Regions from separate parts of the Clostridium aromativorans genome, predicted to be linked through region 2. Evidence: riboswitches for the same ligand, from Rfam matches in the RefSeq annotation. Region 2 holds a riboswitch; each other region holds the start of a gene.
What was found. Region 2 has a riboswitch for S-adenosylmethionine ahead of LN736_RS13730 (trans-sulfuration enzyme family protein). Riboswitches for the same ligand answer to the same signal wherever they lie in the genome.
Positions count from the first base shown of each region.

Region 1: another riboswitch for S-adenosylmethionine. It lies ahead of LN736_RS10135 (ABC transporter permease); the one in region 2 lies ahead of LN736_RS13730 (trans-sulfuration enzyme family protein).
Region 3: another riboswitch for S-adenosylmethionine. It lies ahead of metK (methionine adenosyltransferase); the one in region 2 lies ahead of LN736_RS13730 (trans-sulfuration enzyme family protein).

Region 1 covers NZ_JAJJPB010000011.1:91,979-95,142, forward strand. The annotation lists gene nifB (nitrogenase cofactor biosynthesis protein NifB) at 1-348, shown strand, start outside; gene LN736_RS10130 (DUF523 domain-containing protein) at 372-842, shown strand; SAM riboswitch class I at 895-996, shown strand; gene LN736_RS10135 (ABC transporter permease) at 1,205-1,999, shown strand; gene LN736_RS10140 (ABC transporter substrate-binding protein) at 2,058-3,125, shown strand; gene LN736_RS10145 (ABC transporter ATP-binding protein) at 3,163-3,164, shown strand, end outside.
Region 2 covers NZ_JAJJPB010000020.1:32,059-35,222, reverse strand. The annotation lists gene LN736_RS13740 (hypothetical protein) at 1-481, opposite strand, end outside; gene LN736_RS13735 (ComEC/Rec2 family competence protein) at 534-1,355, opposite strand; SAM riboswitch class I at 1,551-1,655, shown strand; gene LN736_RS13730 (trans-sulfuration enzyme family protein) at 1,747-2,919, shown strand; gene LN736_RS13725 (YebC/PmpR family DNA-binding transcriptional regulator) at 3,123-3,164, opposite strand, start outside.
Region 3 covers NZ_JAJJPB010000001.1:425,796-428,959, forward strand. The annotation lists gene recD2 (SF1B family DNA helicase RecD2) at 1-56, opposite strand, end outside; gene metK (methionine adenosyltransferase) at 166-1,341, opposite strand; SAM riboswitch class I at 1,412-1,516, opposite strand; tRNA gene LN736_RS02030 (tRNA-Tyr) at 1,588-1,672, opposite strand; tRNA gene LN736_RS02035 (tRNA-Thr) at 1,678-1,753, opposite strand; tRNA gene LN736_RS02040 (tRNA-Val) at 1,775-1,850, opposite strand; tRNA gene LN736_RS02045 (tRNA-Tyr) at 1,858-1,942, opposite strand; tRNA gene LN736_RS02050 (tRNA-Thr) at 1,948-2,023, opposite strand; gene yyaC (spore protease YyaC) at 2,299-2,838, shown strand; gene mreB (rod shape-determining protein) at 2,862-3,164, opposite strand, start outside.

The sequences.
Region 1 (3,164 bases), on a different contig from region 2:
GCAGTGGCCAGCAGTTCCGGAGATTATGTAGATGAACATTTTGGGCATGTATCTCAGTTTTATATATATGATGTATTAGATGAGAATATTAAATTTTATGAGAAAAGGGATGTGGAGAGGTATTGTAATGGCCAACAAGAATGTACTGGACATGATGATAGGATATCGGGTATTATAAAGTGCATAGAGGACTGTAATGGAGTGCTTGTACTGCGTATTGGCTTCGAACCTGTAATTAGGCTTCATGAGAAGGGGATAAAGGTATTTCAGATGTACAGTACTATAGAAGAGGGCATAGAAAAGGCAGTAAAATTGATGAGTCAGGTTGATAAATCAAGCGATTCTTAGATTCAGATGGAGGTTATGATTTAATGAAGGGAAAAATTTTGGTGAGTGCGTGTTTACTTGGAGAGAAGGTACGTTATGACAATGGAGATGTAGCCTGTCATGATCCGCGATTTTTAAGGTGGGCTAAAGAGGGGCTGCTTATAGGAATTTGTCCAGAAGTATCTGGAGGACTTCCTGTGCCGAGGCCGGATTCCCAAAGAAAAGGAGATAGGGTAGTCACTGGCAAGGGTGTTGATGTGACTTATGAATATAAAAGTGGAGCACAGAAAGCTCTTTCTCTTGCAAAAGAAAATGATGTTTCCGTTGCTATTTTAAAACAAGACAGCCCTTCTTGCGGGAGCTTGTATATATTTGATGGTACATTTAAGGGTGTTAAAAAGTCAGGCCAAGGTGTTACTGCTGAATTGCTGAGAAGGAACGGTATTAAAGTGTTTGGCGAAGATCAGCTGGATGAAGCTGAAAGAGAAATTAAAAAAATTACCTCAAATTCTTGACAATATGTGTATTAGATTATATAATTAGCCTTATATAGAAAAATAAACAAAATTCTTATCAAGAGAGATTGAGGGACTGGCCCTATGACGTCCGGCAACCTAAATTTATTTAACGGTGCTAATTCCAGCAGATTATATGTCTGAAAGATGAGAGAACAAGTACTTTCTTGTATTTTATCTTTGCAGGAAAGTTTTTTATTTGCAGGAGAAATTAGTGTGTATGTATTTTGTAAAAATTGAGATTTGATAATAATATTGAAAAGAGTTGACTAGAAACACTAGAGACTTATTTCTTGTTAGATGTAAGCTTCTGGTGTTTTTTGTATTTTGAAATATTTAGATAAAAAGGAGGATGATAATGAATGGATATAGATAGTAAAACTTATCTGGAAAATAAAAGTCATGAAAAAAATGCAGGGAAAATACTGAGCAAAATTTTTAGAAAAAGTATAGCTGTAGTGCTGTTTCTGGTTTTCTGGCAGGTTGCACCTATACTCGGGATAGTTGATCATCAATTTATACCTACTTTTACAGAAACAGTGGGTACTATTGTGAGTCTTACGCTCAAAAATGAAATGCTTGTTCATGTAAAAGTAAGTCTTTTAAGAGCTGGAGTGGGATTTTTGTTGGCCGGAATTATAGCCGTGCCTCTGGGATTTTTACTTGCAGGAGGATTTAGAAAGCTGGAGGAAATACTGGATCCGTTGCTGCAGATTCTGGCGCAGGTAAATCCTTTCTCATTGTTCCCGGTTTTTATACTTCTTTTTGGAATAGGAGAAGTCGCCAAGATCTCTATAATATTCTGGGTGTCCATATGGCCTATATTATTTAGTACTATAACGGGAGTGAAAACTATAGATCCGCTGTTGGTTAAGGCAGCTCAGGACATGGGCACATCGAAAATAAAACTTTTTTGGAAAGTAGTTTTGCCGGGAGCTGCTCCAAGTATATTTTCAGGACTCAGGATGAGTGCAGGTAATGCATTTTTGATGCTCATAGCTGCGGAAATGATAGGAGCAAGCGCAGGACTTGGATGGATGGTGCTCAATTCAGAAGTTAATTTCCAAATTAACAGGCTGTTTGCAGCAGCGCTTACAATTGCCCTGTTGGGTATATTTATAAATAAAGCCATAGGTTTTGCAGAAAAAAAGTTGTAGTGTGGAAACAGGATTCTTTTGTATCTTAAAAATTTAATTATTTTGGGGGGATTTTCAATTGAAAAGTAAAAGGTTAATTTCAACAGTGGTTTCAATAGTTTTGGCAGCATCGTTTTTTTCCGGCTGTGGAGGAGAGAAGCAGGCTTCAACGAAAAAAAGCGGAGAACTTCAAGTTCTTAAGACCTGGAGCAGGAAGGATTGTACAGCTGCACCTATTATAGTGGCAGATAAGCTGGGATATTTTAAAGAACAGGGATTAAAAATACAGTACACAGGAGATACTCAACCGGCACAGCGTCTTCCTTCAATATTAAATGGAAATAATGATTTTGGAGATGCTCATCCTAACAATCTGGCAATTGCAGCTGAAGGAGGTGCAAAGGTGAAAGGGGTGGCCAGATCTATTGTGGAACCTCCGGACAGCGTAACTGACACCCATCTTCAGCATATGTGGTGGATAAGTAATAAAAACGGGCCTATAAAAACATTGGCAGATATCAATAAGTATCCAGGGAAAGTAAAAGTAGGTGCCAATTCAAGAAATTCCTGCGTAGATTTCCTGTCAGATATATTATTTGCTAAAAACAACATCTCCCTGGATAAAATTGAGTGGATTCAGATGCCGGATATAGAACAGGTATTGTCTTTAAAAAAGGGACTTATTCAAATTGCAGTAGTTCATCCGCCTTTTTATAAATCCATCGAGGAAAGCGGCATAGGGAATATATTGACTACAAGCAGACCTATAGCTGGTGAAAACGGAGGAACTTATCTCTACTATTTTTCTGATAAATTTATAAAACAGCATCCAGATGAAGTTGCCAAATTTATAGTGGCGGTTAAAAAGGCAGAAAGGTATATAAACAAAAGCATACCTGTTCCAAAGGAACGTGCTAAAGTCAACCAATGGGTATCAGATGCCATAGGAGTACCTGTAAGTGCCAACCACTATTATGCAGATGACGGGGTTATAAAGGACAAGGATATACAGCAGTGGATAGATGGAAGTAAGACAAGCGGTGCACTTCCTAAAAATGCAAAGGTGAAAGTCAGTGATATAGTTACTCATGAGTTTGACAAGTATGGAAATTTAGGGTCACAGCCAAATTATGTAGTTAAAGAATAATGTAATCATACTCAAATTTATAGAAGGGGAGTTTTAAAT
Region 2 (3,164 bases):
TTGTAATATCTCTTTTTTCATTTTCTATAAGCATATTTCCCTGTTTATCTGTTTTATATATAGCTATAAATCCATTTTTTATTCCCAATACATATTTATTAGGAGCATATTTGTCTACATTTTTTATTAACACTATTTCTCCTGCACTGAATTTTTCTACCTTATATCCTACATCCTTATAAGCTTTTTCAACTTCACTTTTCTTCTTGCCAGCTAACTTTCCTGCCAATTCCTGTTTTTCTATCTGAACTTCTCCGCTTTTATCATATTTTATCTTGAATATTACTCTGGCATCATTATCAACAACACCGTTTATGGAAGAATTCACTTTTACAGTATCATAGGAATTCTTGTTAGCTTGACTTAATTTCTTTTCCATATTTATATTTTGAAATCCCACTATACATATATAACAACTCAATCCAAAAATTAAAATAGTAAAAACAACTAAAATTGCCGTGCGAATTTTTCTTCTATCCACAATATCCCTCCTTTTCTGGATATTATAGACACTTTTATAAAAATTATACATGTTATTTCAATCTTATGCTGGTATAATTTTTACTGCAATACAATATGTCATTTTTAATGACTATATTGCCTTGATTATCTATTCTCCAAACTATTGCCCCCTTGTTTATAAGTCTGTTTTCAACTCTTTTATCCGGAGTTCCCACTCCATCACTCGTTATAATCGCCACTCTAGGTTCTACCCTATCCAAAAACCTATTCGTAGTACTTGTATTTAATCCATGATGGGGAACTTTAAGCACATCACATTTTTTAAGTTCGCCTGTTTTTAAAATATCTTCTTCTTCTGATCTCTCACAGTCTCCTGCAAATACATATTGTAATCCATTTACTTTTCCCTGCAGGACTATAGAATTATTATTTTCTACAGTTTTACTTTCACGAACCGGCCCGATTGCCTTAAGAACGCATCCATAATTTTTAATTTCCCAACCTCTTTTTATATATTCAACATCCACCCCCATTTTATTCAGCTTATCACTCATAATATTCTGGATATAGTTTCTATGATCTGGAAGATACACCTTACAAACTTTTCTGGACTGAGCTATTTTAATTATGCCTTCATAGTGATCATCGTGATAATGAGTGAGTATTATACCATCTATGCTTTTTACCTGATTTAAATCCAAATATCTTATAATTCTCCTGGTATAATAAGCAGCTCCTGTATCTATAAGATAATTTTTATCATCAGTTTTTATTAAAATACAGTCACTCTGACCAACTCCTAAAAAATGAACCTCATAATTTCCAAATTTAGCCAGAGCAACATTATCCATATACATTATAATTACAAAAATAATAGCTAATATTCGTTTCATACAAATTACTCCTCATAAATCGTCGCTATTATTATTTTTTACAATTAAAATTGTTATATTCTAAATTATAGGTGAGAAAATCTCATGACACATAGTACATATTTAAAATAGAAAAGTAAAAGTTCCTAACTCCATCAACAAAAATATTTGACAAAATTCCTATTTAGGTATACTATTAAAAAAATTAATAAATAAATCTTATCAAGAGCGGTGGAGGGACTTGGCCCTATGATGCCCGACAACCAACATTCTATTTAATGTATGGTGTTAATTCCAACAGATTATTCTGAAAGATAAGAAAAATTTTCAAGTCGTAACTTTAAAGCTGTTTTTCTTATGAAAAACAGCTTTTTTATTTTATACTATACACAATTAATAAGGAGGAAAATTTATGAGCAAAGAAACCAGCTTTATAACAAAATGCATTCACGTGGGAAATGGTATTGATAAAGAAACCAGGGCCATAAGGCGCCCAATAACCATGGCAAACTGTTACAGGCTTCCCGAAGATGCATCTTCAATCAACTGGAGTGATCCAAATCAGATATTATATACCAGAAACACCTCTGCAAATCAACTTTATCTTCAGCAAAGACTTGCCGCACTGGAAGGTGCAGAAGACTGCGTGGTCCTTGCAAGTGGTGTCGCTGCACTGGCAGGTGTGTTTTTTACTTTTCTTGACAAAAATTCACATGTGATCTGTTCAAATGTATCATACATAGCAGTTTACAGACTGTTAAACGAATATCTCCCTGAAAAATACAATATAGAGACATCCCTTGTAGATACCTCCAACCTAGAAGAAATAAAAAAGGCCATACACCCCAATACCAGGCTCATTCATGTTGAAACTCCAGGAAACCCCACCACGAGAATAAGCGACATTGAAGAAATTGCAAAAATTGCGAAATCCGCAGGAGCTCTACTTAGTGTTGACAGTACATTTGCCTCTCCATACCTGCAGCGCCCTCTTGAACTGGGAGCAGATCTTGTTATACACAGCTTGACCAAATATATAAATGGACATGGTGATGCCATGGGTGGAGCAGTGCTGGGCAAAAAAGATCTCATAGACAAAATTAAAGCCCAGGCTATGGTGAATCTGGGGGGAACTATAAGTCCTTTTAATGCATGGCTTATAATGAGAGGTGTTGTGACACTTCCCCTGCGTATGGAGCAACACAGCCATACCGCTCTCAAAGTCGCCCAATATCTGGAATCAAATCCTTCAGTGAAGTTCGTGGCATATCCGGGTCTTGAAAGCCATCCGCAGCATGAAATTGCCAAAAAACAGATGAAGCTCTACTCAGGAATTATAGCTTTTGCACTTAAAGCAGATGCGGAAACCCATAATAAATTTATAAATTCACTTGAGCTCATCGTTCCGGCAGTTTCCCTGGGACATGACGAGAGCCTGATTGTATACACTGGAGCAAGTGATGAAAGGATCAATTTCTATCCAGAAAATTTCAGAGATGGATACATAAGATTCAGTGTAGGACTTGAAAGTGCGGAAGACATCATTGAAGACTTAAAACAAGCATTGCAAAAATGCGGATTATAATAATACAATGCTTTCAAACTGGGGGATAATCCCCCTAGTTTTTATCCGAACGCTACCATTGCTGGCTACTCCCAACTTCTCAAAATGGGACATAAGCACTGCTGTGCGCCTGAATAAGGCAAAACGTATTATTTAACAATAAAAACCACTTTTGATATGAATATTATATATATATCCATATCAAAGATGGTTCATATGGTCCTTTACCCTTCAAATTCTTCAGGAAAATCAGCATTGTGATAAAC
Region 3 (3,164 bases), on a different contig from region 2:
CCATTGTCCTTATTTTGAAATATTACATCTTCTATAGTTCCCTGTAAATCCTGCATAGAATCTCTCCCATTTCAATATAACATATCATTTGAGTATAATTATAACACATCAATCCAATTTTAAAAAAGCTCTGTATAATTTATCATATACAAAGCTTTTGAATTTCTAAATATATTTTTTTATATCTTCGACTTTATCTAATCTCTCCCAGGGCAAATCTATATCTGTTCTTCCAAAATGTCCATAGGCTGCAACCTGTTTATATATAGGTCTTCTTAAATCCAAATCTCTTATTATAGCAGCAGGTCTCAGATCAAATACCTTTTCCACTATGTCAACTATTTTCTCCTCTGGCATTTTTCCTGTACCAAAAGTATCTATATTTATGGACACAGGCTTTGCTACTCCTATGGCATAAGCAAGTTGTATTTCCAATTTATCTGCCACACCTGCAGCTATCAAATTCTTCGCCACCCATCTTGCAGCATAGGCAGCTGATCTATCCACTTTAGTCGGATCTTTTCCCGAAAATGCTCCGCCGCCATGTCTTCCATATCCACCATAGGTATCCACTATTATCTTTCTTCCTGTAAGTCCTGAATCCCCTTGGGGTCCACCAACTACAAATCTTCCTGTAGGGTTTATAAGATATTTAGTATTTTCATCTAAGAAATCGGATGGTACAATTGGCTTTATGACATTCTCAATTATATCTCTTTCAATCTGTTCTTTAGTTTCCAATTCATCATGTTGGGCAGATACAACTATAGTGTCAACTCTAATGGGTTTATCGCCCTCATATTCTATAGTAACCTGAGTTTTACCATCCGGTCTTAAATAGTTCAAGATACCATCTTTTCTGACCTGAGAAAGCCTTTTTGCCAGTTTATGAGCTAGGCTTATTGGCATAGGCATGTATTCAGGAGTTTCATTAGTGGCAAATCCAAACATCATACCTTGATCTCCGGCTCCTATAGCATCTATTTCTTCCATTTGTCCTTTTTTTGCTTCTAAAGACTTATTAACACCAATTGCTATATCTGATGATTGTTCATCTATTGAAGTTATCACAGAACAAGTATCGCAATCAAATCCATATTTAGCCCTGGTATATCCTATTTCCTTTACAGTTTTTCTAACTATTTTGGGAATATCCACATAACACTTAGTCGATATTTCTCCCATAACCAATATCATGCCTGTAGTGGTAGCAGTTTCACAAGCTACTCTTCCATAAGGATCTTGTTCCAATATAGCATCCAGAATAGCATCTGAAATCTGATCACACATTTTATCCGGGTGTCCTTCTGTAACTGATTCAGACGTAAATAATTTTCTCACTTTCAATACCTCCACACTATATAAAAATAAAAACCTCTTCAAGTAAGAAGAGGTTAAATAATTAACTGCTCTCTTATCTTGCAAAGTCAACTTGCAGGAATTGGCACCTTGGCAAAATTTCTACTGGTTGCCGGGTTTCATCGGGCCATTTTCCCTCCACCTCTCTGGATAAGAGCTTTTATTATGAGCTTACAATATTTACAAAAAATCCTTATAAAATAAAAAACACTCCAATAGTGCTTTTTATGGTGGAGGAAGATGGATTCGAACCATCGAAGTCACTGACAACAGATTTACAGTCTGCCCCCTTTGGCCACTCGGGAATTCCTCCACATTTGGTGCTGGCAGTAGGCTTCGAACCCACGACCTACTGATTACAAGTCAGTTGCTCTACCTGCTGAGCTATGCCAGCTTATTTTGTTATATAAAATAATGGTGGGCACAACAGGGCTCGAACCTGTGACCCTCTGCTTGTAAGGCAGATGCTCTCCCAGCTGAGCTATGCGCCCACAGTATTGGTGGAGGAAGATGGATTCGAACCATCGAAGTCACTGACAACAGATTTACAGTCTGCCCCCTTTGGCCACTCGGGAATTCCTCCACATTTGGTGCTGGCAGTAGGCTTCGAACCCACAACCTACTGATTACAAGTCAGTTGCTCTACCTGCTGAGCTATGCCAGCTTATTTATATAAAACCACATTTTAGATAAAATATAAAGGCATTTAACGTTTAACGTAGTTTAGTATACATTTTTACAAGATTATTTTCAAATTTCATATTTGAGTAAAATTTAATATTAAACGTTTATTTCTCTGCCTACCTCGTTATTTCTTTTAAAATCATATACCTCTATTTTAGTCCTAATAATTTACATGATTTCATCATATAAATTATATATAGTGTTTGCTGTGAACATTATCCATAAGCATTGTATACATAAAAGAAGGTGAATATATTGAGTAAAATAAAATCCAATTATAAAAACCCACTGGCATATTACGATTTAGCCCATTTTTTAAAAGATCACATCAACAAAGACACCGTTATAGTGTGCATTGGTACAGATAAATATATAGGAGATTGCCTTGGTCCTCTAGTAGGTACCCTATTAAAATGCAAGCATTTTCCTCTACCCGTTTATGGTACAATACCAGAGCCAATACACGCTTTAAACATTGAAAGTAAGTTAAACGAAATAAAATTGCTTCACCCCAATAATAATATTATAGGAATTGATGCTTGTCTAGGTGATCATGAAGCCATAGGTGAAATACAGGCAAGAGATTTCCCTGTACACCCTGGCAAAGGAGTAGGAAAATCTCTTCCAAACGTAGGAGATTCATCAATAATAGGGATAGTAGACTCAAACAGCAGTGAAGATGTATTCAGCAATACCAGCAACATACGCTTAAACCTAATTTTAAATATGGCTGAAGTAATACTCTATTCATTGATTCACTCATACTACCTCTACTACAATAAGATATTATTATAATATATATGATTTTACTCTTTTATTTAATCTATTAAAGTTATGTCATCGCCTGTAAAAATAACTTCCATTTTATCCAAATATTCAAGAACTTTACCTGTACCTAAAGCTACACAGGATATTGGATCTTCGGCTACATAAACGGGCACACAGGTAACTTCCTGTATTAAATCACTTAAGCCATTTAGCAAAGCTCCTCCTCCAGTCATAACTATGCCCTTTTCCGCTATATCTGCAGATAGTTCTGGAGGAGTTTTTTCCAATACCGCCTTGGTTGTATCTGCTATAGCATTTACAGTTTCCTTCAAAGCTATTCTCATCTCTTTAGA